Regions from separate parts of the Paenibacillus sp. V4I9 genome, predicted to be linked through region 1. Evidence: riboswitches for the same ligand, from Rfam matches in the RefSeq annotation. Region 1 holds a riboswitch; each other region holds the start of a gene.

What was found. Region 1 has a riboswitch for cyclic di-AMP ahead of QFZ81_RS32665 (C40 family peptidase). Riboswitches for the same ligand answer to the same signal wherever they lie in the genome.
Region 2: another riboswitch for cyclic di-AMP. It lies ahead of QFZ81_RS16470 (CAP domain-containing protein); the one in region 1 lies ahead of QFZ81_RS32665 (C40 family peptidase).
Region 3: another riboswitch for cyclic di-AMP. It lies ahead of QFZ81_RS30935 (APC family permease); the one in region 1 lies ahead of QFZ81_RS32665 (C40 family peptidase).

What each region holds. Positions count from the first base shown of each region.
Region 1 is NZ_JAUSZE010000001.1:7,081,860-7,092,678, forward strand. Features, by position in the region: gene QFZ81_RS32655 (M1 family metallopeptidase) at 1-1,878, shown strand, start outside; gene QFZ81_RS32660 (hypothetical protein) at 1,955-2,773, shown strand; cyclic di-AMP (ydaO/yuaA leader) riboswitch at 2,941-3,079, shown strand; gene QFZ81_RS32665 (C40 family peptidase) at 3,083-3,559, shown strand; guanidine-I (ykkC/yxkD leader) riboswitch at 3,701-3,803, shown strand; partial or broken gene QFZ81_RS32670 (DMT family transporter) at 3,893-4,214, shown strand; gene QFZ81_RS32675 (hypothetical protein) at 4,277-4,507, shown strand; gene QFZ81_RS32680 (hypothetical protein) at 4,563-4,742, shown strand; gene QFZ81_RS32685 (class I SAM-dependent methyltransferase) at 4,895-5,788, opposite strand; gene QFZ81_RS32690 (hypothetical protein) at 5,987-6,565, shown strand; gene QFZ81_RS32695 (hypothetical protein) at 6,626-7,582, opposite strand; gene QFZ81_RS32700 (ABC transporter permease subunit) at 7,585-8,655, opposite strand; partial or broken gene QFZ81_RS32705 (ABC transporter ATP-binding protein) at 8,800-10,514, opposite strand; gene QFZ81_RS32710 (lipase family protein) at 10,664-10,819, shown strand, end outside.
Region 2 is NZ_JAUSZE010000001.1:3,524,484-3,535,302, forward strand. Features, by position in the region: gene QFZ81_RS16425 (GNAT family N-acetyltransferase) at 67-909, opposite strand; gene QFZ81_RS16430 (aldo/keto reductase) at 1,014-1,301, opposite strand; gene QFZ81_RS16435 (sugar phosphate isomerase/epimerase family protein) at 1,475-2,305, opposite strand; gene QFZ81_RS16440 (nuclear transport factor 2 family protein) at 2,377-2,556, opposite strand; gene QFZ81_RS16445 (DUF5316 domain-containing protein) at 2,762-3,109, opposite strand; gene QFZ81_RS16450 (DUF402 domain-containing protein) at 3,069-3,575, opposite strand; gene QFZ81_RS16455 (GNAT family N-acetyltransferase) at 3,632-4,087, opposite strand; gene QFZ81_RS16460 (DinB family protein) at 4,242-4,721, opposite strand; gene QFZ81_RS16465 (2'-5' RNA ligase family protein) at 4,792-5,322, opposite strand; gene QFZ81_RS16470 (CAP domain-containing protein) at 5,675-6,325, opposite strand; cyclic di-AMP (ydaO/yuaA leader) riboswitch at 6,331-6,463, opposite strand; gene QFZ81_RS16475 (DinB family protein) at 6,606-7,076, opposite strand; gene QFZ81_RS16480 (hypothetical protein) at 7,518-7,730, opposite strand; gene QFZ81_RS16485 (XapX domain-containing protein) at 7,839-7,997, opposite strand; gene QFZ81_RS16490 (hypothetical protein) at 8,060-8,302, opposite strand; gene QFZ81_RS16495 (hypothetical protein) at 8,727-9,146, shown strand; gene QFZ81_RS16500 (hypothetical protein) at 9,402-10,061, shown strand.
Region 3 is NZ_JAUSZE010000001.1:6,737,855-6,748,673, reverse strand. Features, by position in the region: gene QFZ81_RS30970 (AraC family transcriptional regulator) at 1-424, opposite strand, end outside; gene QFZ81_RS30965 (NAD(P)H-dependent oxidoreductase) at 570-1,151, shown strand; gene QFZ81_RS30960 (Ger(x)C family spore germination protein) at 1,218-2,294, opposite strand; gene QFZ81_RS30955 (GerAB/ArcD/ProY family transporter) at 2,297-3,115, opposite strand; gene QFZ81_RS30950 (hypothetical protein) at 3,162-3,371, opposite strand; gene QFZ81_RS30945 (spore germination protein) at 3,364-4,701, opposite strand; gene QFZ81_RS30940 ((S)-benzoin forming benzil reductase) at 4,873-5,607, shown strand; cyclic di-AMP (ydaO/yuaA leader) riboswitch at 6,059-6,211, shown strand; gene QFZ81_RS30935 (APC family permease) at 6,309-8,144, shown strand; gene QFZ81_RS30930 (YqkE family protein) at 8,190-8,450, shown strand; gene QFZ81_RS30925 (hypothetical protein) at 8,533-8,700, opposite strand; gene QFZ81_RS30920 (polysaccharide deacetylase family protein) at 8,729-9,505, shown strand; gene QFZ81_RS30915 (hypothetical protein) at 9,522-9,737, opposite strand; gene QFZ81_RS30910 (hypothetical protein) at 9,886-10,819, shown strand, end outside.

The DNA of each region.
Region 1 (10,819 bases):
TCTAAGGATGAAAAGTCTGCTCCGGCGCCGGACATGCAGCCTGCAGATAGCGCCAAGTCATTAGAGAAGCAAGCGCCAACAGCGCTTAGCTATCGTATTGCGGAGTATCACATGAACGTTGCTTATACGCCCGAAACGAGGCAGCTCAATGGGCAGCAAACGTTGACTTGGGAAAATCCGGGAACCGTTCCTGTGCAAGAGCTTTACCTCCATCTGTATCCCAATGCATTTGCCTCAAAGAAAACGACGTTTATGCGTGAATCTGGTGGTAAGCTGCGTGAAGATGAAGCCAAGGCAGACAGTAGTGGCAGTATGAAGTTGCTTTCTGTGAAAACGGTTGACGGCGAGGATCTCAGTATGCGCATGGCGTTCGTGCAGCCCGATGACGGCAACAAGGACGATCATACGCTGCTCAAAATCCCACTGCCTAAACCGGTAGGGGCCGGGGAGCAAGTCACGATCAAGACAGAATTCCTCGTCAAGCTGCCTGCCGCCTTCGCAAGAATGGGCTATGTGGATGACTTCGTCATGGCCGGACAGTGGTTCCCTAAAGTTGCTGCCTATGAACGGATTGGAACAAGAGGACGTACAGAGCCGGGTTGGAATCTCCACCAGTACCATGGAAATTCGGAATTTTATGCCGATTTCGGGATGTATGACGTGAAAATTCAAGTGCCGGCGAACTACATCGTAGCAGCTACTGGTTTCCCCGTTAAGCCTGCTGTGACCGACAACGGGATGAAGACGTACCAATTTTATGCGGATGATGTGCATGACTTCGCTTGGTCGGCATCGCCTCATTTCGTTTATGTGGAAGAACCCTACTCGACCGCACAAATACCCGGGGTCAAGATCAAGCTCTATCTGGATCCCAATCATCAGGACTTGAAGGACCGCTATATGTATGCCGCTAAAAAGGCACTTTCCCGCTACAGCCAATGGTACGGATCGTATCCTTATTCGACCCTTTCGATTGTCGTACCTCCCCCAGGAGGCAACGGTGTGGGCGGTATGGAATATCCAACTTTGGTGACGTCGTGGGATGCTAGCGACAAGAAACCAGATCTAGAGCTAGAACGCGTCGTTGTTCACGAGATTGGACATCAATTCTTCTATGGAATCGTAGCTAGCAATGAATTCGAAGAAGCTTGGCTGGATGAGGGCTTTACCTCCTATGCAGAGGATAAAGTCATGGAAGCGGAGTACGGGGTGTCCCCTAATTTACCTGTCGAGTCAAGCTTTATTACATCTCCTCATACCCTGCAGCAGAACTCATGGGCCTATACGGGACATGATCAATACGCAGAGAATGTGTACACACGAGGAAAGCTCGTACTTAAAGCCATTGAGAAACAGGTTGGCAGTAAGACGATGGACCGCATCATGCGCACTTATTTCCAACGATGGGAATTCAAACACCCTTCTACGAAGGACTTCCAGAACGTTGTCGAAGAAGTGACCAAGACGAAGTGGGATGATTTCTTCAATCAATATGTATACGGCGCCATGATGATGGATTATTCGGTGGAGAGCATCCGAGTCAAATCCTTGGGCAGCAAAGGGGCAGAGTCCTACGAAAGTGCAGTTCTCATCTCCAAACGCGGCGGCAATTCGCCTGAAGTGCCGATCCAGTTCCATTTCTCTGACGGCACTGTACTGGATAAAACATGGGATGGTAAAGAAAGCAGTATCGAATTCAAATTAACCCACAAGACTCCTGTAGACTGGGTTCGAATTGATCCTAATTACTCGCTCGTGCTGGAAAATAAACATATTAATAATTTTATGCAAACGCAAGTGGATACGAAGTGGAAAATCCGTTGGAATCTCGGTCTCATTCAATTCCTGCAAGCCATTTTCGGCTGGGTCGCCTGGTAAGCGACTAAAGCAAAACTCTTAGGTACATGCTTACGAAGTAAGTTTTGCTAAAGCAAAACTCTTAGGAGGGACAACTGTGGCAACTTATATCAAGTCTGGCTTCAGGGCGGCTTTACGGCAACCTTTCGCCACGATCGTCTTGTTCCTGTATCAGATGGGCTGGGGCATCCTGCTGTATAAGCTTGTACAGGGTGTTCTCGTCCCTCTCATGCACCGCTATCCAGGTGGCGAGCAGCCGAAGCAAGCGCTGCAGCTATTTCTAGCTGAAGGACAGTTCCAACTGGTCAAAACCGATCTTAGCCATTCCTACCTCTGGTGGCTGGCTGCTCTACTTGTTATTCGCATGCTGCTCACCCCCATGTTAAATAGCGGCGTCTACTATTCGCTGACCCATTCCCAGCAAAATGCCGGCTATCGCTTTTTCCGAGGCATCAAGGAGCTCATGCTCCCATTCCTAATCGCGTATGTCGTTCGAATCTCGCTTTCCTTACTGCCGCTCGTATGGCTGTTTCCTAAAGCGCAAAAACAATTCGCACATACCACTTCGTATGAGCAAGCAGTTCTCCAATTGCTGCCTTGGTTTCTGGGCTTGCTCGTCTATGGCTTTCTCTTACATCTTCTTTTTATGTACGTACAATTCGCGGTTGCTGCCAAACTTGGCATTTTGTCCACCGTCATCACTTTCGTTCGCAGTTTTCTTCCTATTATCGGGCTTGCGCTTATCCTCCTGCTCGTCTCGGGACTATTGGCAGGGGTCACTGTCACTGCAACTTACATCTGGGCAGGTCTGGTAGCGCTAATCATTTATCAGCTCTTCCCGCTTTTCCACATTTTCATCCAAATGTGGGCCATAACATCCCAATATCAGCTTCTTTCTGCAAAAATGGACAGTTAAAAACAAATAAAATAAGTTAAAGTTGGCTTATATTGGTTCTCCCCCTTGCAAAAGGGGCTTTTTTTTGTCTCTTTTCCGAACTATTGACATATTTTTAAGACAAAATGCATAGAAAAGGAGGAATTTCGATGTTTATGACGAATTACAAGGACTAGCATCAAAAAACCAAATATTTCATGCCGAATTCCCCATTTTTTGGGGAAACGGGGGAACCACACCGGGTGAATTGATCTTGCAAGACAGGGATCATAGGGAACCTTCAACCGAACCCTCCAGCTAACCTCGTAGGCACCGGAAGGAGACAAGCAGTTGAGAAAGATTGTTGTTCTTGTTTTTAGTCTTGTTTTGTTTTTGAGTGTAGGTTTAGGAAGTGTGTCTGCGTCACAATCCACTTTGGATGAAACGGTTGACGGATTGCTCGGAATTCCGTACAGAGATGCGGGAACGACAACAAGAGGCTTTGACTGCTCTGGTTTCACCGCATACGTTTTCGACAAATTCGGCATTGACCTTCCGCATAGCTCAGCATCTCAGAATAAAGAAGGCTACTGGATTGACAAAAAGGATCTTCGCAAAGGTGATCTTGTGTTCTTTGACACAAGCGGCGGCAAAGGTATCTCTCACGTAGGTATCTACCTTGGAGACGGTGAATTCATTCACTCTGCATCCAATGAAGGTATAGTGAAAAACAAACTTAGCCAATCTTATTACGCGAAGCGGTATGTATCAGCCCGACGTGTTCTGTGGGATGATATCTACAACCAATTAACTGCTGAATCCAAGTAAATTCTTGCACGATTCATGAATGAAGCCCGGAAAGCCCCGCTCGAAAGAGCAGCTTTCAGGGCTTTTATTCATTTCGGAGGCATAGCGTATAAAGAGAAGCTTGTAACTTGACATCGAATGTTAGCCGTTCTATAATAACGGCATGTCGTTTTCTAGGGTTCCGTGGCGTTCATCGCCAGTCTGGTCCAAGGGGAAACACACAGCGAATACGCTGTGGTCACGGAGGGGAAAAAGCCCGGGAGTCATATCGCTTTAGCGATATAACTCCCGGGCTTTTTCCTTTTTTTGCGACTTAATAGGTACGTATAACAAATTCAAGAGGAGTGATTCATCATGGCATGGTTATATCTCGTCATTGCAGGTGTATTTGAGGTAGTATGGGCGATCTCGTTGAAATTTTCTAATGGTTTTACACGTTTAGTTCCTTCCAGCGTCACGATCGCAGGGATGATTGTAAGTTTTTATTTTCTAGCGGCAGCCACGAAAACTCTTCCCATCGGCACAGCATACGCGGCTTGGACCGGCATTGGTGCTGTCGGTGCGATTATTATCGGCACCCTTTTTCTAGATGAACCCATTAGTTTAACAATGGATCTTGTTCATGATTCTGATCTTAGTTGGTGTTCTAGGTCTTAAATTTACTTCTGGGCATTAGGGATTTTGAATAAATCGGACCCTATCTATGCAGATTAAGCCATACAAGGAGGGAAATTCAACGTGAATACATCTGATGATATCAATCGAAAACAGAATCGTAATGACCAGTTTCTCGGGGAGGGGTTAGAAGTTGACTCCGATGTTAACGAGGATCGCAACCGAGAGCAGCAATTGGACGATTCGTTTCAGTACTGGTACAGAAACGTCGGTTATTGGGTGCAGCAAAAGGAAGATTTGACTCAGGTACCGAAAGAGAACGTCTTCGATGCCGCCGCTGATTTGGATAGTTAAGGTTAACCGACAGTTCAAATATTACATCTAGAATCTATCATTGGAGGTATGAACGATGTCTGACAATACGAATAACGTTGATGTAAACAAAACGAGTATCTTTAAAAACGGGGTTCAATCCGCAACAAATTATGTACAGAACGCCATTGAAAACGTAACTGCATCCTCGCAAGACGCAACTCAAAACTTAGTGAATAACGTAATGAAAAAACGACAAAATGAAAATAATAAATAATTAGATTGAAGATGTGAATTTTAATGAGGAATTCATTGTTCTATTGGGAATCCCATATAGAAAAAGCTTAGTCAGAAAGCAGCCGCAGGGCCTTGACTAAGCTTTTTTTGTTGGTCTAATGTATATCGTGAGTACTGACGCGAAATTAATTATTATGCAACTGTGTAGCTGACATACCAGAAGCTGTTTCCCACAAAAATTCGCAAATGCTGAGATAAGGGCTTAAAAATGTCGTTTAGTTCTTCATACGAGTAGTAGTTTTTGATAATTTCATGCATGGATCCGTCAGCCAGCTCGCGTCTTTTGTAGGTATCCTCACTATGTTCATTCGTTAGCAACTCTCCGCCTCTTCCGGACACGTAAACATTATCGGCGATAAAGACGCGGGCACCTGTGCCTAGACGTTGGTGGAAACTCTGCAGAAATGACTCGATCCGATTCTTCGGAATATGTGAAAACCAGAAGTTGGCAAGACCAAAGTCGAAAGCCCCTGTCACTTCGGAGAGCTGGTACGCATCTCCCTGAACAAATGCTGCATTTGAAGCTGGCCAAGGCTTCGATTTAGCAATTTGCAGCACTTCTGGACGAATATCAACACCTACGATGTGCTTAGCAGTGCCCGCCGCAATTTCGGTCCAATACCCTGTCCCACAGGCTACCTCAAGTACGTTGCGACCCTCCACCTGCTTCCTAATCATTGCTGCCAGAAGTACAAGCTCTTGTTGGAACTCAGCGTCCTCCCGATGGTAAATCCGTTCATACTCTTCCGCTCGGGCGCCGTAGTATTCTTGCATTTTCACTTTCTCCTCGTTTAAAAGCTGATGCTTATCCTTCACTTCGTGGAGAATTCGTTGTCTGGCTGCCAATAAATCAGCGAAAATAGCGCCACCCTGTGCGGAGTAGTTAGCTAGCAAGCCATGCGTGGCCATCACAATTAGCTGTGTCATCGACAGACCCGTTTCGTCGGCCATTTGCTCTAGGTCCGACTTTACTTTCTCCGGTAAGTAAACAGAGAGTCTTTTGGTTTTGTCATTCTTGTTATCCACGTTAGGCATCTCCCTCATGATTTTCCATTATTTTAACATATATTATGTGTTAATATAACACTTAAATTACTTTTTGACGGCAAGTTAAAAATTGAGGCTGCATTTTTAGAACTCTATCAGCTATTAACCCTCGCAAATCACTCTATCAAACATAGAATACTTTGTAAGTAAATTCATATTTTGATAGGAGATGGTTAGATGATTAAGAAACAACGTATCGCAGGTAGACCGACTAAAATTGTTAGACTTCCTAAATGTTCAGGCCTACCGAGAACGAAGGCAATGCTACTGTACCACGCTCAACTGAGAAAGCACAACAGACTAGGAGCAGGCCGCTTTCTGAGCCAGCGTACAATCTCGATCGGAACCGATAATTCTTGGTTCAACGCCCAGATCATTCCTCGTAATCCAGCATGGGTACCGGTGACTAACGCCAACTATGTATGGTACTCCGGCAATCTGAGCGCTGAGAATGCCGTCATTTCGACACGATTCTCGCTCTCGCAGCGGAGAGCCATTCTCGCCGCATCGCTCTTCTTGTCGGTCGACAATTACGCTGTTGTGATCATCAATGGTGTGCCGGTGGTCTATGATGCACCACAGAATACCCCTTCATTCTACAACACTGGTCGCACCTTCAACGTACGTCGCTTCTTAAGACAGGGTCGTAATGACATCGTCATCATCGCTTTTAACTTTGGTGGACCTCGTAGTGATGCTGCGCCTGCAGGCGTAGCTGCTAGATTGGACATCCAACTCAGCTCATTACGACGATAATTCACATGGAAAAAGGTCGGAGCCCATCCTCAGGATGGAACCCCGACCTTTTTTTTGCTTTTACATCAATTGACGTTCACTGCCGTAGCGGTGTTTGAGCTGATTCAAGAAAAACTGCAGTGCTAGGAATAGTCCTGCGAAGCTGGTGCCTGCACTCAGAATAATCCATGGATGCAGTCGAATGTACCTTGAGCCATAGGCGATTAGCGATAACCATTCACCCGATGTTGTGATGGCAATGGAATAGCCCGCATCGCTATCACCAATTGTCTCAACCCCGCCAAGTACAATGTTAAAAACAGCCAACTGCCCTAACAAGAAAAGCACCTGCATGAATTCGCTCAGGAAGATGAACAACATTTCATTTCTCATACAGGGAACCAAATGTCGCATCGTTCGATGGTATACAGAACCACCCATCAAACGTGATGCCTCAATAAAAAGTCGTTCATTATAATAACGTGTCCGATCTGCCACTTGATGGGCTAACGGGAATATCCCAATGAATGTGACTAGGCTAACAAACGTAACCGTGAACAGCAGCTGGTAATGCGGGTCCGCCTTCAGCCCCTGATCGAGCCGCAGCCCAAAGTACATGCCTGCTAAAGGCGGGAACAAAAAGACAAATGCAGGCATAGAGGAAACGACCCACTGCATGGAGCGAAGAATGCTCCATCCTCTGCCCGTAGTCCCGCTCCACAATCCCCATGGGAGGGCAAAAACAAAGCGAATCAAAGTTAACGCTAATGCCGTACCCAGTGTATATTTCAACCCATTCAACAATAAGCTCAGCACATCAAAGCCCCTATGATCGGTGCCCAGCAGGAAGGTGCTGTTCGGCGCGTATGGAGGAATGCTGTATCTCGTTTTACCATCCTCTTGATATTGGAGCATATTAATCTTGTCATCCGGTGTAACCCCATGGGGCATCAGCCATGTGCCGAATATCATCACAAGCAGGATGAGTACGATGAGTGTAATCGAACAGTAGTAAGCAGTTGATGAGCGTTTCAACATCGTCAAACCACCTCCCCTGTCCGAACAATACACTTCTTGCGCAGCAGTGCGTAGAACACATGAAAAGCCATAGCGACTAGCGCAAGTGCCATACAGATAGCCGACATGGAGGAGACACTCTGTAATGCTGGGGAGACGATAAAGCCTCCCAAGCCGGAGATTCCGCAGATGGCTTCCGCAACAGCCATACTGGCAAGTGCCAGTGTGGTCGCTTTGGGTAAGATCGCTAGCAAATCCGCCATTACATTTCGCATAACATGAGAGATGAGCACCTCTCTGCGGGTTAACCCTTTGGCTAGTGCGGTAACCACATAATCCTGTCCAAGTTCACGCGCGATCGCGATGCGAAGGGTGCCGTAGATGGTGACCGAGGGAATCAGCGCGATCGTGAGAAAGGGGATGAGGAACGGCGTCTTATCACCGACTTGAACAATAAGCAGCACAAAGTGTCCCAAATATTTTGTCGCATAGATCGCCCCCAATTGGATGAGAACGATTAAGAAAAAATCAGGCAAGCCAACAAGCAAGGCATGTGTACCATCCATCAAGGCACCTAATCGGCGGAACATGGATGCTATCATCGTAAATAGCACACTAAGCACAATCGCAAGCAGTAAACCAGGAATGAAATAAGTGCATGTGCGAAGAAGCATGTTGGGGAGCTCACCAAGAACAGCAACCTCTTTCCTATTGAAAGGACTGCGGAATTTGCCAAAATCACCATGAGCGAAACCTTTGATTTGATCTATCAGCGAATAACCGTAATAACGCCAGGAAATAATGGGATACTCAAGAGGCACAGTTGTAGCGCGAAATATGCCTTTAATGGACGTTGTCTTTCCGATGTAGTCCCACGACTTTCCATAAGGAACAGACAATACGCCTCCTTTTTCATTCAGAACTTGGCTGCCAGGCAACTGCTCACTTATTTTCTGGATGCTCGTATCCGGACCTATAGCGACCCGAATCTGATCCGGCTGCGTAGATAAAAAGGCATTACGGATATTGCTCAGAAAGAAGATGCACACAAGTGTAAATACCCCAAGCAACAACCACCGAAATATCGACTTCAACTATCGTCACCTCGCTCTATTATTCACCGTTGGTAGATAACTATTGTCATAGTTTATCACGATTCATTTGGAAGTTCTATCCTATCTTTGGGAATAAAAAGAGGCTGCAGCGAACTAGCCTAAGCTAGCTTGCTGCAGCCCAGCTCAAGAGCTGAACTGCGCTTGGTGTAAGCGGCTGTACACACCGCCAACAGCGATGAGCTCCTCGTGCCCGCCCTGCTCGGTGATGCCTTGCTCCGTCACGACGACGATACGATCGGCATTCTTGATCGTCGCCAGCCGGTGGGCAATGACTAGCGTCGTGCGGCCACGCGACAGCTCGGAGAGCGACTGCTGAATCGCCGCCTCTGTCTCCGTGTCGAGTGCCGACGTCGCCTCATCGAGGATGAGAATCGGCGGATTCTTCAAGAACATCCGCGCGATCGCGAGGCGCTGCTTCTGACCGCCAGAGAGCTTAACGCCGCGCTCACCTACAACCGTATCCAGCCCCTTCGGCTGCGTCTGGATATAAACCTCCAGCTGCGCACGCCGCGCAGCTTCCCAGATTTCCTCATCCGTCGCGCCAAGCTTGCCGTACGCGATGTTCTCCCGCAAGGTGCCGGAGAACAGGAACACATCCTGCTGCACGATGCCGATCTGACGGCGCAGCGACTCCAGCTGGATGCTGCGAATATCGAGGCCATCAATGGAAATGCTGCCCGCACTCACGTCATAAAATCGGGGCAGCAGGCTGCAGATCGTGGTCTTCCCTGCACCTGATGGACCCACGAAAGCAACGGTTTCTCCCGCACGAATAGATAAGCTGATATCATTCAATACACGGGCTTCATCCCCGTAGCCGAATGACACCGAGTCGAACGTAATTTGACCATCGAGATGGCTAACCTTCATTGCATTCGGCTGATCAGCTACCTCTGGCTCCGTATCAATGACTTCAACATACCGTTTAAAGCCGGCAATTCCCTTGGGGTAGCTCTCAATGACATTATTAATCTTCTGAATGGGACCAAGAAAAACGTTCGTTAAGAGAACGAAAGCAATAAATTCTCCATAGGTAATCTGCTTGTCAATCACGAACCACGTGCCGCAAATAAGAACGAAAACCGTTACCAGACGCATCAAAATGTAACTCAGCGAAACATTCCACGCCATGATTTTATAGGAAAGCAGCTTCGTCAACCGGAACCGTCCATTGTTATCCTCAAACAGTTTCTTCTCATAGGACTATTTGCGAAAGCTTGAACAACACGAATCCCGCCAATATTGTCTTCGACTCTTGCGTTAATATCGGCAAGGTCGCCCATCATTCGTCGGAACGTTTTCGTCATTTTTTGATTAAAATACACCGCTATCCATAGCAAGAATGGGACAATAACGAAGGTTAGGAGCGCTAACTTCATATTAATATGAAGCATAAGCAGGAGTGCACCGATCAGCGTCATAACCGCGATGAACAAGTCCTCTGGGCCATGATGCGCAACTTCACCAATTTCTAGTAGATCGTTTGCCATACGGGACATCAATTGACCCGTTTTGTTATTGTCATAGAACCGAAATGAGAGCTTCTGCAGATGATCGAACATCTTTTTCCGCATATCCGTCTCGATATTAATCCCTAGCTTATGTCCCCAATACGTGACTATGAAATTCAGTACCGTGTTGAGTCCGTAGACAGCAAGCAAGCCCGCGCAGGCCCAAAGAATCCAAATCCAATTCCCGGCAGGAAGCAATTTATCGACGACCTGATTAACAGCAAGCGGGAAACCCAGTTCTAGGAGCCCAGCCACGACCGCACAGGTAAAATCCAAAATAAATAAGTGCTTATAGGGCCGATAATACGAAAAAAAGCGTTTTAACACATATATCTCCACCTTCCTTCGCCTATTATACCTGATAGGATCTGCCAGCTGAAAGTCTCCTAGAAAATAGGCGATTGTCGGAGGACAGCTGTCCACTATTTTCATATATATAGGAGAAAGGCATCCTGTGTATATGGAGGAATCGACTTATGCTCAGCAACTCATTAGATACACGGACGGCCATCTTTCTAGCAGCTATGTGCAGCCAAAGTTATATCCAATTTGAAAATGGTCCCGAAAGCGTTATTATGCCACACAATTACCGGTTGGTTTCTTCCTTCAAGGCCACCTCCATCCTGAGTGAA
Region 2 (10,819 bases), 3.6 Mb from region 1:
CCAGGGCTTTTTAATTTTCATGGGAGTTAGAAAGACTATCGATTCATTGCTATCGGTAACCTTCTGTTATTTAAAATGGATAACGATTGAATCCATTATCGTTTCATATCCAATTTGAAAATAAATTTTATTGGAAGTAGGATTACTGAGATCAGTATATAAACTTGTTGTTTTATAACCACGATCTAACAAGAACTGAGTGAAAGCTGAAACACAGTCAGAGGCATACCCCTTTTTTCTTTCGCTAATTGGGGTGTAAACATAGCTGATTGTAATATTATTTTGGGTTGGACGTGTTGAAGAAGCCATGGAAACCAATTCTCCTTTCACTTCCCATGCAACTAAACTTCCTTTATTTATCATTCTTGCAGCTCTTTTATCTGCTTCTTCTAAACTTACAGGTTGGTTAGTTTCATTACAAAACTGATACACCCACTCTTTAATTGTGTGATGATCATTTTCTATAATTCTCCGAAGTTTTCCATTTGTAGTTGTTTTTTTCTTTACTTTTTCTAATTTATAAATTTTTTGGTCCATTAGGACACTTGATTGAATCCCTTTTACGTTCGCAATATACATAGCTAGCTCAATAGTTAATTTCTTTTCACCTATTAAGCCAGGTATATCTTGGATTGTGTTAATTAACTTTTCTCCTATAACGTGTATTTCCTTTGATGTTAAAGAAACTGATTTTGATAAAATAATTTGATTAGGATGTGTTTGAAGTAAGACCAACCCAATGTCATTGTCCTTTATTACAGTAGCCATAAAAAGAGGAATTTCATCATTTTCAGATAAAGAATGTAAGATACCTAATACTAAATTGTTTTCTACTTCAAATTGTTCTAAAAAAGAAATAACATCTTTCTTAAATAATGTAAGATCATCATATTTCATAAGTCTTATCAAACAAACCATCCCCTTTGGTCAGTTAAGTTGCTTTGGAAATGTAACGTTAATAAGATCAAGGTCTTCTTTCTGTAACTCCCATCCTAATGCATCTACATTATCAATCATATGTTTCCTATTCCAATCTTATCTAAAACATCACGTTCACTTGTGCCAACCTCAGGAAAACCAGCCATTCCAAAAATATGTGGGGCATAACCAAAAGGAGAATACCCCATTATAGTAATTCCTTCTTGCTGGCAATAAGGCAGCTCACTGCTCTCAATACGTCTATCGTTCAAATGATAGGCAACCTGGTTACAGACTAATACCCAAACATCTTTGGGCTTCTTGCATAAGTTCTGTTGTAAAATTACACTTACTCCAACAAACTTTATTAACCCCTGTTTAATGCATCAATTTCTTGTGTTTCATTCTGCTTAATTTCACCAAACTTCCAAGTCCCTTGTCCGATTACGGGTATGCTTGCGTAAGATTTGCCTAAAGTCCGATACAATATAAGAAAAACCTCCTAATTGGTCATTAAATTAAAAAAGCCGCATTATAAGCGGCATGTAATGTTGATTTAATTCAAATACGGTGTTGCAAGCTTCCTTATACGCTCAATGCCTTCCCACATATCGCCAGGTCCGTCATATACAAGAGTTATAGGACCTTCATACCCAGCTTGCTTGGCAACTTCCATACAGCGATTAAACTCAGCTTCATCCGGATATCCATCCGCATTCGTTTGTGCTTTGGCATGGATCGACTCACTGTGCGGAATCATTTTGACAAGTTCACCATATTTCCCGTTTCCTTTAAAATTGCCAAAATCCGAGGTTAGTCCAAGGAGCTCCCCGCATCCTTCCAATAAAGCAAGGCAATTATCCGCGATTGATGTGAGTGAATGAAAGTTTTCTGTAACAACGCGTACTCCTTGCGCAGCAGCATAACTACTTAGTTCTAGAAGTGCATCAACTGATCTTTCCAAAGCTTCTTGATCCGTAGGTTCCGCATCACCGGCTATCACGCGTACCCTTTCAGCTCCTGCTCGTGCAGCAATATTGATCCATCCTTTGATCCATGCGATGTCCGATTGTCTGCGCAAATCATCCGAGTTGGAAATATCACCGTATTCAATTAGCAGCGTGTAAAACTGGAGACCCGCTTCCGTGAATGCGTGTTTCAATTCTTGCAAATAGGCTTCACTTGTATCCGGAAAATGAAAATGACACACTTCCAGTGATCTAAAACCTTTCTTCGCAAGAACCGCCGGTAATTCAAGCAGAGAGATGAGTTCAGGTTGGTCTTGGGTAGCCGTTATTTGAGTACGTGCGTTCTCATCCCAGCGGGTCCACCGCAAAGGTCCCAAATTCCGATGTAAGCTCCAACTCGTTAATGATAAAAATGGCATATCTTCCACCCTTTCGTCTCTACTGTTTGAATTACTATGAATTATAAATCTTTGTTTCCATCTATGTATTTTTAGTTAAACTTGAATTTATCAATTCTCCATACGTTTTCAATTTGTGTCAAATGAAAATTGTATGACCCAACAAATATTCTCACATTTTGGCCGGTCGGATTAGGTAAATAGTGGCTTGCTGTCCCATAGCAAAATAGATCTGCTTCATTTCCTGACACGTCCACAATATAGTTACCCACTGATGATGGATGGCTTGAAGCTTATTCAAACCTTCTTCCCAACTATCTACAATTTGTTGAGCACTTATAATTGCAGGCTGTCCTGCTCCCATGGAACTCATGTCAAACAATACTTCTACAGCTAGACACTTCTTGACTTCTACCCTAGTTGATATCATCAAAAGGTGAGATAGTTGTAACACTATAAAATAGAATGAGAATTTCCTCACTTGATCAAATATACAATGAAGGCTAATACAGCATATGGGGAAACAAAGATTAACATTCTGCTTATGAATCTGTTTCTCTCATTTCTGTCTTTGGCATCTTCTGTATGGTAATTTGCTCTTATTCTATCCCCACTTAATAAAGCCCCAGATAATATTGCGGATAAGACTAACGTGCCTAGTACGATGTACATTAATAATGTAAATAGCTTATTTACATCAAGTATTTTCCATGTAATTAAACTGATTATTGTGGCGGAGATACTACCCCATAGAAGTGTTTTGTTCACCATTACCCTCCATAATTCATCTTGGAATACGGTCAATAAACAATTCGAGTGATCCATCAAAAGGAAACGTTTTTTTTCTAATAAGTTCCTTTAAGCCTATTAACTCTTGCCTAGCTTTTTGAATTAGAGCTTCTGGATATGCAAATTTAAATGCATTGCTCTCAAACTCATCTTCGTCAACAACTTTCCATTCACCGCTTCTTTGTACATAATCTAGGTCTAAATCCACAAAAGAAACAATGTTACCATTAATCTTCGCAGGTTGGTTTATATTGCAATAATATTGTTGTATTTTTCCGCCAACTACATCGGCACTAACAGTAAACCATGAATGAAATGAGAAATATTCAATAGTCCAAGCCTCTATGGTAAATACCTTTTGCTTCGTGTAATGATTTAATTTTCTTCCGTACTCGCCTAAGACAAAAACGTGTGAATCAGTCTTCTCTAATAAAGTTGTGTTCCATTCATAATGTAGTAAATCTCCATATTTTAAAGCCTGAATAGTTATATGATTATCCATTGTATCATCCTTAAGGTTCTAATATTCAAACGAAATTTCGTGACATATAAATAAACTCATAACTCTTTTGTCATAAATACACTATTTGGGTCCTCTATGTAATCCGAAAACGGCTTGCAATATTGGAACCCAAAACTTGCATACAGTCGTCTAGCTGGTTCGAAAGCATCCATTGAGCCCGTTTCCAAACTTAGTCGTTGATAGCCACGTCGCTTGGCTTCTTCAATGATGTGTTCAAGGATTCGTCTTGCAACGCCTTTTCTTAGGTGTGATGAAGAAGTTCGCATTGATTTTATCTCTCCGTGTTGACTATCAAGTTCCTTAATTGCCCCGCAACCAACTAATTCATCTTGTTCCCATCCACTCCAGAAGGTAATTTCTGGTTTTTTCAATTTATCAAGATTTAGGGCATGTGTACTTTCTGGCGGAGATAAAAGTTCCATATTCTGAAGATGTTCCCCGATTAATGCAATCACTTTAGATCCAGTTAAATCATCTACTTTAATATCCATAAAAATCACTCCATTATCTCTATTTTTTTATCATTATAATAGATGAACATTGCTAGATAATCAACACGTTTTGATTGCTCTACAAATATCTCACCCGTTTAATAGAAAAGAGGAGCTGCTGAAGCAAGCTCCTTCACTATCATTGTACGTTAGCTTAATCTAGAACACTTAAAATTTGCTTTTTGTGATGATCATCGTGCTCAGTAAATTCTTGAATTATGTATAGCAAAGAGTATGGCGTACCAGTTTTAGGGCAATTTGATACACCGTTTGCTGTTACTTCTAGCAGTAAATCCTCGCATTTCATGCTCTTTAATAGATCCATCAGTTTCATTCTATCGCTTGAGAATTCTTGAAGGAGTTGATCTTTCGATATACCCGAATTTGCGTATTGATAAGCTTTGCTATTGAAAGAATTGAAATCGGGAAACTCCATTCCTTTGCCTTCCCTGATCGAAGGAATGACTACGTTCATTAGATGAAGATCCCAATTTCTAAGATGCGCAATGATTTCGGCAATCGACGCCTTTCCTACTTGAATTGGGCTATGCCAATCCTTATCACTTAGTTGGTGCAAAATATTTGTCCAACTGCAAAATTGTTCGTATTCGCTGATTGTACTACGGAAATTCATTAGATTACCTCCTAGTCATAATGGATAGATCATAGCACAAATCCATATACAGGAACATACATTCTCATTATTAGGCCAGTTTGATGTCCTCATACAGATGGTATTTGTTGGGTTGTACTTCTTTATAAACTCTGACATAAGAGACTGTGAATGTTGGAAAAGGAGCAAGGACATATCCCGCCTCAGATTTCATTTCCAATATTTCTGATTCTTTCATCCCCCAATACGTTTGCCCCAAAGTCAAATGAGGAGTATAAAGGTCCAATTCAGCATAGTGCTGCATAAGTTCATTTGATGGTGCTACTACATTCACTAACTTTTTGTGAAGCTCTAATAGTTCATTTGATTGAACACTGAGGAAGATAACTTGATTTCCGAATAAAGCAGGTTCGGAAAGCGACAAATGAAACTTTGAAAACGATGAGCATACAACCTTTACCTTTTCGAGCCAAGCCATATCTAGGGTAAGCCCGCTTTGTGCTTTAACAGTCACGTGAGGCTCAACGACATTCGGAAGACCATTACTCAACCAACGTTTTTGAAACGCAACTACTCGTTCTAGATATTCGTCGGGAGGAACGATGCCTATGAAATACTGCATTTATGACACCAACCTTTCAATCCTGATGGAACAGCTATTGGAAAGAATCATTTGAGCTCACATGGTTTTCTTAAACTCAAAAATTTGTTCCATTTGGCTGCTCCTAGTTTTTAATTGTGGTTGTTTAAATATTACCATGGATTGGAAATTTGATGAACATCGCCGATAAGCGATGTATATAAAGAAAGAGGGCTAGTTATCCTAGACCCTCTTTTTGCGTTTTAGATTATCTAATCGACTCTGTAACAATGGGGCAGGTCGATCTATTTGTGTCCCATACAAGTCAACAAAGAGCCTAAAATGGCATGCAAAAAGACACACATATCGTGTGCCTTGAATGTTTAGAAAAAAGCTAGTTACTTATAAATTCCTGAACCCACTCACCATTATAAAAGACAACACCAATTTGGGTGAAGTTGGGGCTTAGAATGTTTTGACGATGACCCGTGCTGTTCATCCAAGCTTTCATGACAGCTTCAGGCGTTTGTTGACCTTTTGCAATGTTTTCACCTGCATAGGAATAGCGAATGCCGTATTTGCTCATCATATCAAAAGGAGACCCATAGGTCGGAGAAGTATGATCGAAATAACCATTGTTGTACATATCCTTCGCTTTGTCCAAAGCCATTGCGGTAAGTGCGCTATTGCTGGTTAATGGACGCAGTCCTGCTTTAGATCGTTCCTGGTTAACTAAGTTAACGACTTGGCTAGCATAAGTTGATTGGGATGGCGCACTCGTAACTGGCGTTTTGGTACCTGCATTTGTGCTCGTGCTGCCAGGAATGTTGAGGCTCATACCAGACCAAATCACGTTAGGATTGGCAACCTGAGGGTTTGCCTTAATAAGCGAAGATAAGCTGATGCCATACTTCTTGGATATTAACCACATGGTATCATTGCCTGATACTGAATGGGTTGCTGATGCGGCCATTGATGCGCTCGAACCTACGAGGACGCTCAATCCTATTGCGCCGGTAACCACAAGCTTTTTGTAACGTTTCAAAATAAACCTCTCCTTTTTGCGGCCTGCGAGGTTAGCTGTCGGATTCGGATCAAAGAGTAATCACCCGGCCGCTGACGCGGCTTCACCCCAAATAATGGGTCCCCCGTGCTTCACATGAAACTTCGGCCTTCTGAGTTATTTGATCCACATGGATCTCACAAATTGTAACATGTGAAATCATAGAGAACATGACTCAAAATTTTCCAAGAGCATTTTGTAAGTGGCATTAGTCGTTTCTTCTTGTCCAAAACAAGTGAATTCCCATCACCACCAACCTCATTCAGTCCCAAATTTGAGGCCGATCGATTCCAGCCGTTCGCATATAATCTAGCAGTTGCCCGGTGTGAACGGATTCGTGGTATGCGATCCTCATTAACATATCTCCTAAACTTCGAACATACCCTACGTCACTTCGATTAATTTTAATATTTGACAAATCCTCAGGAGTGAACAATTTAACGGTATTCAAGAATTGTTCTCTGTACACTTGTGCGAATATCAGTTCATCCTCCACCGAAGAAAATTCCCGATTGTCATAAGGAGAATCATAAGAAGGCAAACTTCCACAATTAAGTAATGCAAGATGATAATAATGCTCGCCATCCAATACGTGTCGGATCATTTCTTTCATGCTTAAGGCTTGTGCATCAGGCCTCCAATCCAGCATAGTTAGAGGAATAACGCTCCACACTTTTATACTTCTACGTCGGACTTCTTCCAAGTTCAATATAACAAGTTCTATCCCGTTAATGATTAACACTCCTTTTAATTTCTCAATAATCCATACCTATTTGTTTTATATACATGCAGTTTTCTCATACGAACAAATATACAGTACATTTGTTCGTATGTAAATAATACCTTATTCAATTAGCCTGCCCAGTTAATCTATTTTGGCGCCATAAAATGTTTCATTTTGTCGACAAATCCGCGTAAATAAAGATTCTATAACACCCTGACATCGCTGAGGCTGATGGCGTAAGGACGGTATCGTTCTCTTCTAGTGTTTGCCATGGCACCACGTCTTGAAATACTTTGCGAAATCAACTCATTTATGTTATTGCTAAACCCAGTTTCTTGCGAAACCTCGCCAAACGAATGTCGCATCAATTCGATGATATGAATGGCGGCCAGTTTCATGAATTGTTCTTCGTTTTTGCAAAATGGCGTACAGTCAACTGCGAATCTGGCTTCAAATGAACGTACAGCGCCAAGCGTTCCATTCGTAATCAGTTACGTCATAAGGTCTTCCATTGCTTCCGAAACGCAAAAGAGCAGCTTTTGATCGATCCAAACTTCGTGTAGCAATTCCAATTATTTCCGCTCCGGCTTCAATGGCTGAAGGGAAAATATTCGTTGATGCATGAAAACCCGCACCTATTAAACAAAGTCTGGATTTGTTCATATAAATCGCTTCCTTTTATCCAAAGTTTATGCAAAATCTTCGTTAACATAGAAAAAGAAGGATGAACCCCGTCAAAGCTCCTCCTCCTTTTTCATTCAGTCCTGTTTCCTATTTTATAAACAACTCCATTATCTTGCCGCCTGCATAAATACCTACAATGCCAAGAATACCCGAAAGTACAGGCGGTGCGGGCAAAGGCAGCTTCAACACCTTGAATAAAACACCGATAATTAAACCTGCTCCTAATGACAACAGAAGCTCCTTCATACTTTAGACACCTCGATTGTTAGACTGCATCCTTAAAGTCGATAGCTTAATTGCTTTAGCATTTAACTGGCTACTTTAGCTCGATATTTACGTAATTGGGAGGCCGAATGCAATAGTACTCGGCCGCACATTCCATATCCGATAATAACAAACCGTCGGGTAGGTACAATCAAATTCGTCGTACGCACAAAACCTTCGACAATCGTCTGTCCTACACCGTGCTCGTTCTCAATAATTTGCTTCAAATAGCTGTCATTTATTACAATAATCGGAATAGAGATTGTTAAATCAGCACCATTTTCCATTAATAGCTACGGCTTATACTGTAATACACTGTGAATATTGCGCTCATGCTCTTCGCGGCCATCGGATCTTTGACCATATACCGTAATCCCTTGTGACCTGCTTGGCTTATGTTTAAGATAGGATATTTGAAAGTAGGGTAATACGAGGGATTACTCCCTCGGACTCCCCGTCAAACCGTGAATGCGGATTTCCCTCACACGGCTTTCCTTCGTCAGTTCCCCATCTTTAGGAGTGAGTTTTCTTCATCCGTCGCCGGATTGCGCCTATTTCACTCCTGAAATAGGAACGTGTGGTGAGTAAGTTTGTTAGAAATACCATTTCCGCCGATTCCAATACTTTGTTAGGAATCAGCCAGTTAGAAACCGTAGATTTCTTTTGACGCATAAAGGCACGCACCCTCATGCGAGTCCATTCGTCTAACCGTTGAAACTTCTTCTTTATGCTCCAATACTGACAACAACCAATAGAAAAGTAAAACAAACAGTAGACTTATTCAATAGTAAGGTGATAGATCACCAGGAAAATGAAGAACAAGGAATACTTGATAGGAAAAAGTTTATACAAGTTTTAACCGAGACTAATAGAGGTCTAGCTAGGCAAACACTATTGAATTTATTGTTTCGTTATGAAATGTTAATCCACCTCGAAGAATCAAATATTCATGATGAAAAATGGGAAAAGGCATCAGATGAAAAATGGGAAAAGGCATCAGATGAAAAAGTAAGAATTGAGAATCTTCTTATAGATGAAATTGTTTATGGATATAAGGAGACAGTTAAATTGTTAGACATAGATGATAACCATTCATTGAGTATGTTAGTAGATTTTTTCGAGGAAAAATGAACATTATTTTACGCCAATAAATCTTTACTATATTAAAAGGAAATAGTTAACAAAAAAACCTTATTAAGTTAGGCTTTTTTTGTTGTGTGCAGAATCATCACATTTTTGTCGTCCATTGTGCTTTACAGTGTAAAAAAATAACTTAACAACACAAAGCCTTCATACGTAAGGTTTTTTTCGTTGTTTACTTAACAGTTGCCTTACAAAAACAGAATTATATCTTAACATAACTTAACAGCAGAAAGCGGTGATTCGATGGGTAGACAGAGCAAGATTGAGAAGTTCGGGCTAGAGAAGTTGATCACCGAAGGGCTCGCTGCCGGAAAGTCTTCCAGACAGATTGCTGAGCTTTGTTCGAAGAAAGCAAAGCAGGCTATTTCCCATGTGGCTGTGAATGAGTATATCAAGACCATCGACTTAGTGAAGAAGAAGGATGTAGTCGTTAAGGAGCATTCCCGGGTCGAGCGTATAACAAACTTTGATTTAGATATCATTGAGCTCCAGTATCAAACGACACCCGTTTTATTGGAACGCTTCGAATTCATTAATAAGCTGCCAGAGATGTTTGAACAGCGGTTCGCAGCCATTCAACAGAAGCATGAGAAAGATGGGGCCGAGGCTGATTATCTGGAGCAGTGGAAGCAAGGGTTTGTTATTGAGCTCAGGCGAAACATCCAGAACATCACCTCATTGAACCGTGAGCTCAGAGAGAACAGCAAATTCATGGATTCTATGAGATCGAAGGCATTCGAGTTTGATCTCATTCAAGAGAACTTGTATTTGTTCATGGAAGTGTTCAGGAAGGCTGATCTTGAGGCCTATGAGATTGCTTCCGCTCAGATCGCGGCTAATCCAAGGATGCTGAGGATCGTTGAGCAGCAGCAGCAGCAATTAAGGGGTGGGGAATTAGAATAGGCCGCCCAATTGGACGGCCATTCAGGCACAGAACTAATTCGATAGATATACTGCTAGTACTCCGACTATTGTGCTAATTGCCGAAGCAATTGCAATAACGAAGCGAGCTGAGATTTCTACTGTTTTTTCCTTTGTTCTGTACTTTAACATAAGCATCTCCTCCTTAACAAAAGCTAAGAAATGTCGATAGGAACCTCCGTCATGGGTAAGCCATGGAATCGGTCCTACGAAATAGCAATTGGGTTAAGGGTAGTGCTTACTTCTTATTATTTCCCACTCATTTTTAACTTATACATTGAAACGGAGGGACGGCCGATGTGCTCGCTAAAATCCATGAGTCTTTGACGAAGCACATTCCCTTTGCCTCTATCTTCCCTCTTTTGAAGTGGGAGCAGGTTATGCGACTCGCGTTTTTTTCCTCCAGACTGTTACCTGCTTTCATCGGCTCGGACTTACTCACTACTACGGAACGATCCTCCATCTCGCAGCCCATCGATTCGGCTTTCCCTTTAAGGTTATACCTCCCCTACCTTATCCACGTTTGCGTCAAGGAAACTACGAGACTTCCCTCAGTTATCTGTACATTCTATTCCATCCATCCTGACCCTACTCACGTCGATGAGTCCTGTAGGTCATATCCCTTTGTTTGTTTTCCTACAAGATATACTTAGTCGTATAGGTTTCCCCGTTTTGTTGGCGGGTCACCCAGCATCGCCGCCACCTCTGGTTCACCACATTCCGGGCTGGACTTTGCCTGC
Region 3 (10,819 bases), 340 kb from region 1:
TGCAATGTCGGGCCGGTTGCTTGTGAGGACGAGTGTAGGACAACCCGATGATAACGTCATTCTCTTCTATTTGCCAATTGATGTTGTATCCGTCACATACGATCATATTATATTTTTGAAAAGCAGCTAAGCCTTGGCCGATGGTTTTTGAGTGAAGCATCACATATCCTAGAATCCCCAAATCAGAAAGCTCTATGTTCTGACCCTGATGTAACCCGAACATGTCATCCGATGTAATGGCAGCGGCTAATTCCGTTATACGTTCGAAATCCTCTTCCGACAACCGAGCCTCGGTGTCATGAAGAATGGACTCATCGATATGTAGCCTTTTGAAAAAATCGTCTTTGTTATGTCCCTTGAACACAATCGCTTTGATAATCGGATAAACAAGGGATACAGATAACCCTGTGTAGTTGGGTGACAACTCCCGAGACCTCCTTTCTGCACATAAGAATAAGATTTTGGCATGTTTCATCATACTTTTCTAGCCCCAAATGGCTTATTCTTACTTTATCTTAACACGCACAGTGATCAAAGATGAATAAACAGAGTCACGAGGAGGCAGGAGCATGCAACCAAACATAGCCATTATTAACGGACATCCCTATGCCAAGAGCTATTGCACAGCGTTATCGGAGGCCTATAAGAAGGGTGCAATCGCTAGCGGCTCGGAAGTACGCAGCATTCATATAGGCTCTTTATCTTTTGAACCGAATTTGAAATATGGCTACCATCAACGGCTGGAGTTAGAAGAGGATTTGCTTGCGGCTCAAGAGACGATCCGTTGGGCGGATCATCTGGTGTTCATATATCCGATATGGTGGGGGACGGTCCCAGCGATCTTAAAGGGGTTCATCGATCGTGTATTTCTACCAGGCTTCGCCTATCGGAATCGTCCCAATTCCATGTTCTGGGACAAATTAATGAGTGGGAAGTCTGCCCGTCTCATAGTAACCATGGACACACCTTCCTGGTACTATCGGTGGGTGTACAAACAAGCAGGGCATCATGTCATGAAACGTGGGACCTTGCAATTTTGTGGAGTCAATCCCGTCAAGATTACAGAAATAAGTCCCGTTAAGTCTTCAACGGATAAGCAGCGTGAAAAGTGGCTGCAAGATGTTGAAAAGTTAGGTTTGAAGCGTTCATAGAAATGGAAGAAGACTGAAAAAATGCAGCTTGGAAGCTGTGTTTTTCAGTCATTGCTGCCCTTATGTTCACGAATCAACCGTATTAAATTTCAAATTCCCACTATTTCTAATATTCACTTTCACATTTAATGTCACTTTCAGCCGTGGATACCAGGTATTTCTCCATTCCTTTAATTGAGCATGAGAAAGATCATTACGGAAATATTGTCCATAACCAAATAAATCAGACTGATTTTCCTGTAGTTTGGCAAGCATGGCTTTAGCCCGCTTATTCAACAAGCTTTTGAGTTCTTCACTAATCAGTTCTTTACTGGAGTTACCCTTCGTCTCCAGAAGCATGCCAATGACCTTCATATCCGTATCCACTTGCGGTATATGGCCATCCCAATGATGACGATGTTTAAAATCCACATCGAGAAGAAGTACACTGGCATGTTCCATTACTTCTACATTAGCCCCCTGGAAATTACCTTTCATAATGTTGTATATTAGCGTATCATCTGATGAAATCGTTCCAACCATGACTCCCCGGCTCATGATGGCGGAACCATCTAACTTAAACATCGTACGCTCTCCAGGTTTAATGATAGGAAGAGCATAATCTTCCGTATGTGAAAAGCCCCCTCGAAACGCTTCCCATAAATACACAATAGAAGTATTGGGGGTCCAGCCAGCCAACTTGTTGAAATAATCATAGCTCGCAGTGCCCCCCTCCGCTCCGCCTTGCTCTTTTTTGTTTAACATTTCGATCAAATCACCTCTATATACAGAAACCAGCGCTTTAGGTGCAATGTCATGAGACCTAATGGCATATTCAAGCACTTCTTTTATACCAAACTTAGCGGTTTTTTCATCAATCATCAGAAGTTTGAGGTGCAGTAAATCAATACTGCTTTCTACATTTCCACGCATCCGATCCAACGCTTCACTAATCGTGGAGGCTTCCCCCGTTATGATTCGAGGCGTCATATTAGTGGAACTAGGTTGAGGCACTCGAAGCCCCACTTTATACGTTTTTGCGTCTGTTTGACTAATAGCCATCTCTACAGGCAATATCCTTTTATTAATATCCTTATTGTCCCAACAGCCTGATAACAGGGAAATAGCTAGGAGTACTAAGACTGAACGAAATATGTATGTCATCCTTAGTTAACTCGCCTCCTTTGCAGTGCGCCAATAATCCCAATTACGACTGGAAAGACAAAGATACTATAAGCTCGGAGACCAGTATCCAGCCAGATTAGGTGTTCGGTTTCATACCAATCTGGAATCAGAAAACTAAGAAAGTAGGCAATTATTGTAATAATTACACTCAACCACCTATTGGATAAGGGAACTACGATGCTCCGAAACATCTCAGCTAAGATCCATATTAAAACCGAACTATAAACAATTAGAAAAGCAATCATAGAAGTCGTGTAAAACAGCGTCATTCTCTCGAATATGGACCAACTCATATCGATCGTATCCATCCCTGTGTGAAGAGGAAATTGGAATTGAATGACAGTCTCTTGCCCGAAAATGAGAAGGGGGATATACACGGATGCCAAATATAAAGGAAACAAGCCAGCCATCAAAAGGATGAATACCTTGCGGCTGCGCGCGACATTTCGAAAATAAGGGTGAATCATACCCAAAAATAAAAACCCAGAAAAGGCAAAAAAACTGGAATAATAAGCAGGATGCTTGAAAAAATCAAAGTTAGTGTTCCAAATTGGGGATGCATTACGTATATCGAAATTTGACATGGAGCTGATGAGTGCTGCAAAAATCCAAGGTATGAATAAAACGGAGATAATGACACTTGTTCTGAGCACAGTCTTGATGCCATACCAGGCAGCAAACAAGCTCAAGAAGATAAAACAGAGTAAGGCCCATATCGGCGTTTTTGGTAAAAATACGATGGTCATCATTTCCGAATATACCCTGGAAACTAATGCTAGAGTCGCAAGAAAATATAACATGATTGGAATTAGAAGGATTCTTGACAGCCAGGGGCCTAATACTTGTTTACAGAATCTCAACGATCGTCATGTTAGGGAAAGATGACAGGCCTCTTAAATAGATCCACATCATAGTTCCTTCCAAAAGGCAGCCAATCAGTATAGCTTCCCAATGGCCTTTGCTTGTCGATTCAAATATTTTCTCAGGATAAATGAAAAATATCAGCCCGAAATGTACAGTGATGAAGGTTAGATAGACTGATATTTTATTAACCATCTTGGGGACCTTCCTTTACATTTACATTGACGTAGGCGACCTCAAATGTCGTGATAGAGGCCATATAGATGGACAGCCAGATGATTCCGCCAATCGTACCAAGAACACCAAAAATAGCACTAAAGACAAGCAAAACATATTTGGATATTCGAATAAACAGGGCATTTTGTACCCCGTTCAATGTAAAATTCGCTAAAGCGGAAGCTGCCAAAACAATAATGAATAGATTACTTACCAATTTGGCGCTTACAACAGCTTGCCCGAGAATAATACCACCCACTGTCGTTATGGAGGGACCTATACTTTTGGGAAGACGAATACTGGCTTCAATCAGCATTTCCAGAACAATTAACATAAATAAAACTTCCAATAAGGCCGAATAGGGTACCCCTTCACGGCTCTGGGCAACGGACAATGCTAGCTGGATTCGGAGCACCTCTGGATTCACAGAGACCAAAGATACATATAGAGCAGGCAAGACCAAAGCGATAAACATGCCCATTATTCGAAGCATTCGAATGGTAATCATTGTAATCTTAGGGAAGTTACGATCGGAGTTAACGCACCAGAGATCTGTAATGATAACAGGCATAACGAAAGCGTACGGAAGCCCTTCGATAAACAGGATAACACGGCCATTTTTCAGATGGTCTGCCGCTTCTGCCGGTCGCTCAGAAGTTAGACATGGGGAAATAAGACTGAAATTCCCTTCTCCCAATACCTTGATGATTTCCTGCAAATGGCTAAATTCCTTGACTTTATTTGCCTCCAGCTTCTTCATTAAGGATGAAAGCAGCTTATGGTTAACAGAGTCGGATAAATAAGCTAAGGTGGTTCTTTTGGGTTGTTTTGTCCCCATCATCAAAGAATTCATAGTTAGTAGTGGGGATCGTAGCTCTTCGCGGATCAACGCCATATTGGTATCCAAATCCTCATTAAATGCTCCAAAGGAAGACTCAATCACATTCTCATTTTGTGGAACATTTATCGTTCTCTTAATCGTTGATGGCACGGGCTTGATAACAAAATTTCTTATAGGGTTCTCGAGTAAATAAATAACTAAATTCCCTTCCAATAAGCTGCTCATCTGCATGTCGTAAGTAGTGTTTAATTGGCCATTCAATAGGCTTATTTGTTGAAGCCAATCATTGATCGGACTGGACTCCATCCAAGATAATAATTGGTTCGTATGTGCCAAATTAACAAATGGGCGAAAATAACAAAATACAACTTCCTGATCCAAAAGTTGCTTTTGTTCCATCACAAAATCGCTATTTGATTCGAATTGAAGTTTCAGTCTGGCCATATCCGTTGTTTCTGGCAGATTCATGTTATATCACCTGAGAGTAGGTTTCCTTGGAAAACGGAAATTTATTCCTTGTACCATGACTGAAAAAAAGGGGCTGTGGAGTGGTAGCTTGATTTACATTGACGTTTTCCAAATTATGGATTATACTCAGGCGAGTTAGTACCAGGTACTAATTTTTGGGGAGGTATTTGAATGAAGTACTTTATTATTACTGGGACATCTAGAGGTTTAGGTGAAGCACTTGCTCGTAGACTTCTATCCACTGAACATCATTTGCTGTGTATTTCCAGAAATAGGAATGTGGGTTTGATGGCTGAGAGTGAGCAGATTGATTACTTTGAATTTGATCTAAATGATATCGATCAAGTGGATAGTCTGATGAGGGATGTATGTAATAAAATCGATGAAAGTAAAGCCGAAGCCATATACCTAATCAATAATGCTGCAGTTGTAACCCCGTTATCCAGTATTGAGCATGGAAGTACTGAAGAGTTGACTACGAATGTCCATGTTAATTTGCTGGCCCCAATCCTTTTAACCTCCTTGTTCATACGGTTTTCCCAACACCTTCGGATTCCAAAACGTGTATTAAATGTTTCCTCCATGTCCTCGAAAAATCATCTTTCTGGTATGAGTGTTTATTCAGCAGCCAAAGCTGGCCTAGATGTCTTCTCAAAATGTGTTGGGAAAGAGCAAGGAGATGGTGCCTTTGCAGTTAAAGTACTATCTGTTTGGCCGGGGATGATTGACACTTCCTTACAGGAAGAAGCACGAAGTGCCAATAAAAATGTTTTTGCCGCCTCTGAACTATTTAATAGGGTAAAGGATAAAGGGATGCTCGCCTCACCTGCGACTATTGCCGAGAAGTTAGTGGATTTATTACTTAGTGACCAATTTGCCCAAGGTATTGTCGTTGAAGAGCTTTGAAAATCCAAAATGAAAGAAGATGTAAATTTGGAAATTACCTCTCGCCGTAAGAAGCTTCTAGCTGTTTATGCTGTCGTTATCATCATTTTTTGCTTTCTTGCCGTTCCTGTTGATTATTTCCAAATATCGAATAGTCCGTTTCCTTTTCCTGAAAAACAAGGTTATGTACAAAGTACAACTTTACACAGATGTGTAAACGAATGTTTCAACATTTCGTCGGGAATTATCATTATAATCCAATATTTTCTTTCACTTTGCTCCAATAATAACTCAATGCATTAACAAATGTTTAAAAAACCACGATGTAGTAAGAGAATGGTAGTAAATCAATGAATCGTATGATTGTAAGCGAATTATTGAGTGAATGTGGTGGTTGGAGTTATATTTTTAAGTTTTTTCAATCCTTTACTATGCTGCAAGAAGAGAGTAGTATTCAACTCGTACGTTATAGTTGAATATTTCGCTTAATTTTCTTATTAGAAAAGCGGGGGAACCACAAGTTTCATGGGGTGAGTAAAGGTGCTTAAGTGTATGGCACCATTTAGGGCAGATTCTCGCGGCCCGAACCCGACAGCTAACCTCGTAAGCGACCGTGGGAAGGAGAACATGTGTATAAACACAAGGTCTATCCTTGTGTTTTTTTGCGTCCTAAAACGCAAGTTTATGTCAGATATTAGGTTTAATTGGGGGAACTAGCACGAATGACAAGCGACTCATTGAAAAAAATTATGTTTGGCAAACCGCTTAAATCCAGCGAAATTGAATCTGAAAAAATGCAGGTTTGGAAAGGACTGCCGATCCTATCCTCGGATGCCTTATCGTCAGTTGCCTACGGGACTGAGCAGATTCTTTTAGAACTCGCGACTGTTGGGATTGCCGCTTTTGCGTTCTCTTTGCCCATTGCGATATCCATTATCGCTCTCATTATGCTGCTAGTTTTGAGCTATAGACAAGTGATAGAGGCCTATCCGCAAGGTGGCGGAGCCTATATGGTTTCCAAAGAAAACCTAGGTATGGTGTGGGGGAGGCTGACTGGGGTTTCGCTGCTTATTGACTACACACTCACCGTTGCCGTTTCGATCTCTGCCGGTGTGCAGGCGATTACTTCAGCTTTTCCCTCGGCGGTGCCATATATTGTTCCGATTACTTTAGTTCTTGTGTGGATCATGGTTTGGCTTAATTTGCGAGGAACTTCGGAATCAGGTACGATTTTCGCTATTCCAACGTACTTTTTTATTCTTTGTATTTTGCTGCTAGTGGGCAAAGGCATATACGATATGCTGACGGGATCCATTAATACGCATCCCATTGCATTTGCTCCGAGTTCAATGACGAGCTCATTAACGTTATTCGTCCTTTTAAAAGCATTTTCCTCCGGGTGTTCAGCCGTGACAGGAATCGAGGCCATCTCCGATGCCGTGCCGCATTTCCGCTCACCGTCCGTGCAGAACGCGAAGCGCACGTTAGTATCCTTAGGGACACTTTTGGCTATCGTGTTTGGAGGCGTAACGGTGTTAGCTTTGGGTTATGGTATTGTACCTGATCCTAATGGCCATACATCCGTATTATCGATGGTGACAGAGCAGGCTTTTGGTCGTGGGGCGATGTACTACGCAACTCAAATTGGTACCATGCTCATTCTGGTTTTGGCTGCTAATACTAGCTTCAACGGGTTTCCAATCTTAGCATCCATTATGGCACAGGATAAAAACTTCCCGCGTATGTTCTCATTCCGAGGAGACCGTCTTTCGTTTCATTATGGTATTATCACACTTGGTGTGCTTGCCAGTATTCTTCTGATTGGTTTCAAAGGTAAGACCGATGCACTCATTCCTCTATATGCGATAGGCGTGTTTTTATCTTTTACACTTGCGCAAGGCGGCTTGGTTCGTAAATGGTTGAGAGAGCGAGTGAAAGGTTGGATCGGAAAGCTGCTCATCAATGGTTTAGGCGGGATCGTTTCTCTAGCTGTTTTACTTATATTTTCTATAACTAAATTTACCGAAGGTGCATGGATTGTTATTATTATAACCCCGCTGCTGCTTTGGTTAATTACGAAAATTAGTCATCACTACGATGATGTAGCGAAGCAATTGCGTATTGATATAACGATTGAGCGGGTTTGCACGAAGGAACCTTTGATTATTGTGCCTGTGGCGGGCATTCATCGGGTTGTGGCACAGTCCTTGAACTATGCGAAATCGTTGTCGCCAAATGTGATTGCCTTCTACGTATCATTCTCAGATGAAGATGAAGAATTGATGCAGGAGAAGTGGGATAAGTGGGATCCCGGCGTTCGATTGGTTGTTTTTAAATCACGTTATCGGACGATACTGAAGCCTCTGGCTGAATTTATTGAGAGAATTGACACGCATGTTTCGGAAAAACAAAACATTATGGTCATTTTACCGCAATTTATGCCGAAAAAATGGTGGCATCGATTGCTCCATAACCAGTCTGCTGCACGCATTCGTTCGAAGCTGCAAGCCGATAAAGATATCGTCGTGGCGACGGTACCGTATCATTTGCATGAGTAGAAGTGGTACAATAAAGGGGAGAAACTGAACTGAGGTGAACCCATTATGGCTAAGAAAAAATGGTCGTCTACTCCTGCTGTAACCAGCGTGCAAGATAAACCTGCAACACTTAAGGATTTACTGCGTCCGGAAATACTTGAAGGACTCAAAGCGCAGGCTGATGCCATGAAAGCAGAGGAACAAGCGAAGAAAGATGCAGAGAGAGCGAAGGCGGAAGCTGCTCGCAAAGCAGAAGAAAAGCGGCTTGAGAATGATTTTGGACATCTGCTCAGTAAGAGCAGTCTGGATTGGCGTAAGCACAAATGAGGGAGCGCACAGTGTGCCTCCTTTTCTTTCTTTTTGCAATGATAGCGCTGTCATCCTGTGAGGTGGGCAATAGAGAGGCAGCTCAAGGGACTGCTGAGGTAAGTGGTGCACCGGTAGCGACAACAATACCACCACCAATTTCAACACCAATAGAAACACCAATGACAACAAATATATCAAAAGAAATATCAAAAGAAATATCAAAAGAGACACCAATACCAACAGCAATAGAAACACCAAAAGAGACCACGGCGGTATCTGCAACAGCCCCAACAGCAATGGATACACTGACGATTCCATCGTCGGAGCCAAGCGACCCAAGTTCATTGGCTATTCCGGCTTTTTTGTCTTTGGAAAAGACCTTGATCGAGCGTTACGGAAACGCTAAACCAAAGAAATGGGGCGAAAATGTCCCTGGTGTTCGGACACATCTTACTACGAAGGAACAAGTGATTGCGCTGACTTTTGACGCATGTGGGGGGAAGGAGGGCAGTGGGTACGATGAGAAGTTGATCAACTATTTGATCAAGGAGAACATCCCGGCTACCTTATTTATCAATGCGAGATGGATAACGGCCAATAAGGACATATTTGCCAAATTAGCCGCAAACCCACTGTTTGAGATTGAAAATCATGGGACTGAGCATAGGCCCTTGTCCGTAAATGGCAAGTTGGCGTATGGCATCGCGGGAACCAAGAATGTGAATGAAGTTATTCATGAAGTGAAAGACAATGCTGACCAGATCGAGAAGCTGACTGGACGGCGTCCTTTATTTTTTCGTTCGGGCACAGCCTATTATGATGATATTGCAGCAGGAGTTGTTCATGATTTAGGCTTTCAGTTGGCTGGTTACAATGTACTCGGAGACGCTGGAGCGACTTATAACACGGAGCAGGTCTACAAAGCGCTGCTAAAAGCCCGAAGCGGTTCTATCGTACTAGCTCATATGAATCACCCAGAGAAAGATACGGCAGAAGGTATTATGAAAGCTATTCCTGAGCTTCAAAAAGCGGGCTACCGCTTCGTTCTTTTAACTTCCTATACATTAAACTAAGCGATAGCTGCAGCAGCTATCGTTTTTTCATTTCAAAAAATTCACAAACCTCTCGATCATAATACGTCAAATCACTAACACGAGTTTGTACGACAACCGTTTTTTCACTGAAACGCAATACAACCGCATTCGAATCTACAATGTGATCATCTTTGAAAACACGGACGACAGCCTGTCTTTCAACAGCATCTTGAAAATCTGTATCCGTTACTAAGCGTTCATTTCTAGCCATCCTCGGCATTCCCCTAACTTGGTTAAAATAGTTCTTCTATTGTACCACAAGGTGTCGCTCAACCCGAATTCACACGAACTCCTCCGCCCAGCCTAGCATACAATGTAGCACCAAATGCTGTATGGGCAGAGAGGATGCGTGATCTAGGGTGGACATTCAATTATTGCCGATTCATTGGGTCTATTTAGTATTTATCGGTTTTATTCTTACCCTTTTAATCAAGCGCAGAGATACAACGATGATTTGCGTGGTTGGTATTTTCGCGCTTGGCTTGCTGGCAACGGAAACGTTGAGCGGCTCCGTTTCCGGTATTTTCAACAGCTTCATTTATGCGACCAAAGAGCTGATGGGTACCATCATGATCATCTCTATAATTGTAGCAATGAGCCGCGTGCTCATTCGAACAGGCATTAATGAAATCATGGTCGCTCCGCTAACCCGCTTTCTGCGAACGCCTGCTTTAGCTTTCTGGGGTATCGGTATCATTATGATGGTGACGTCATGGTTTTTCTGGCCGTCTCCCGGTGTTGCGCTCATTGGTGCTGTTCTGTTGCCTGTGGCCGTCCGCGTTGGTCTGCCAGCGCTAGGTGCGGCTATGGCAATGAACTTATTCGGACATGGGATTGCGCTTTCGGGGGATTACATTATACAGGGAGCTCCTAAATTAACAGCAGATGCAGCTGGATTACCGGTGACTGCCGTCATGGAGGCAAGCATTCCGCTGGTTATCGTGATGGGGCTTGTCACGACGATCACCGCTTTTTGGATGATGCGGCGGGACATGAAGAACGGGACGTGGCGAAATGGCCTCGTGGCGAGTGGTCCAGGGGATAGCGGTTCACTTATTTCGGCTACTTGGCAGGCCAAGGTCAATTTAGCGCCACGTCTGAAAAAGACTTTGGCAATTATGATTCCTCTACTCTTCGCCTTAGACGTAATTGCGATGTTCGTGCTTGATCTGCAAGGGGGAGATGCGACAGCGCTCGTTGGGGGCACCGCCGTATTCATTCTCATTGCGGTGACGCTGCTCGCGCATCGGAATCAAGGACTAGAACAAACGACCTCCTACCTCATCGAAGGTT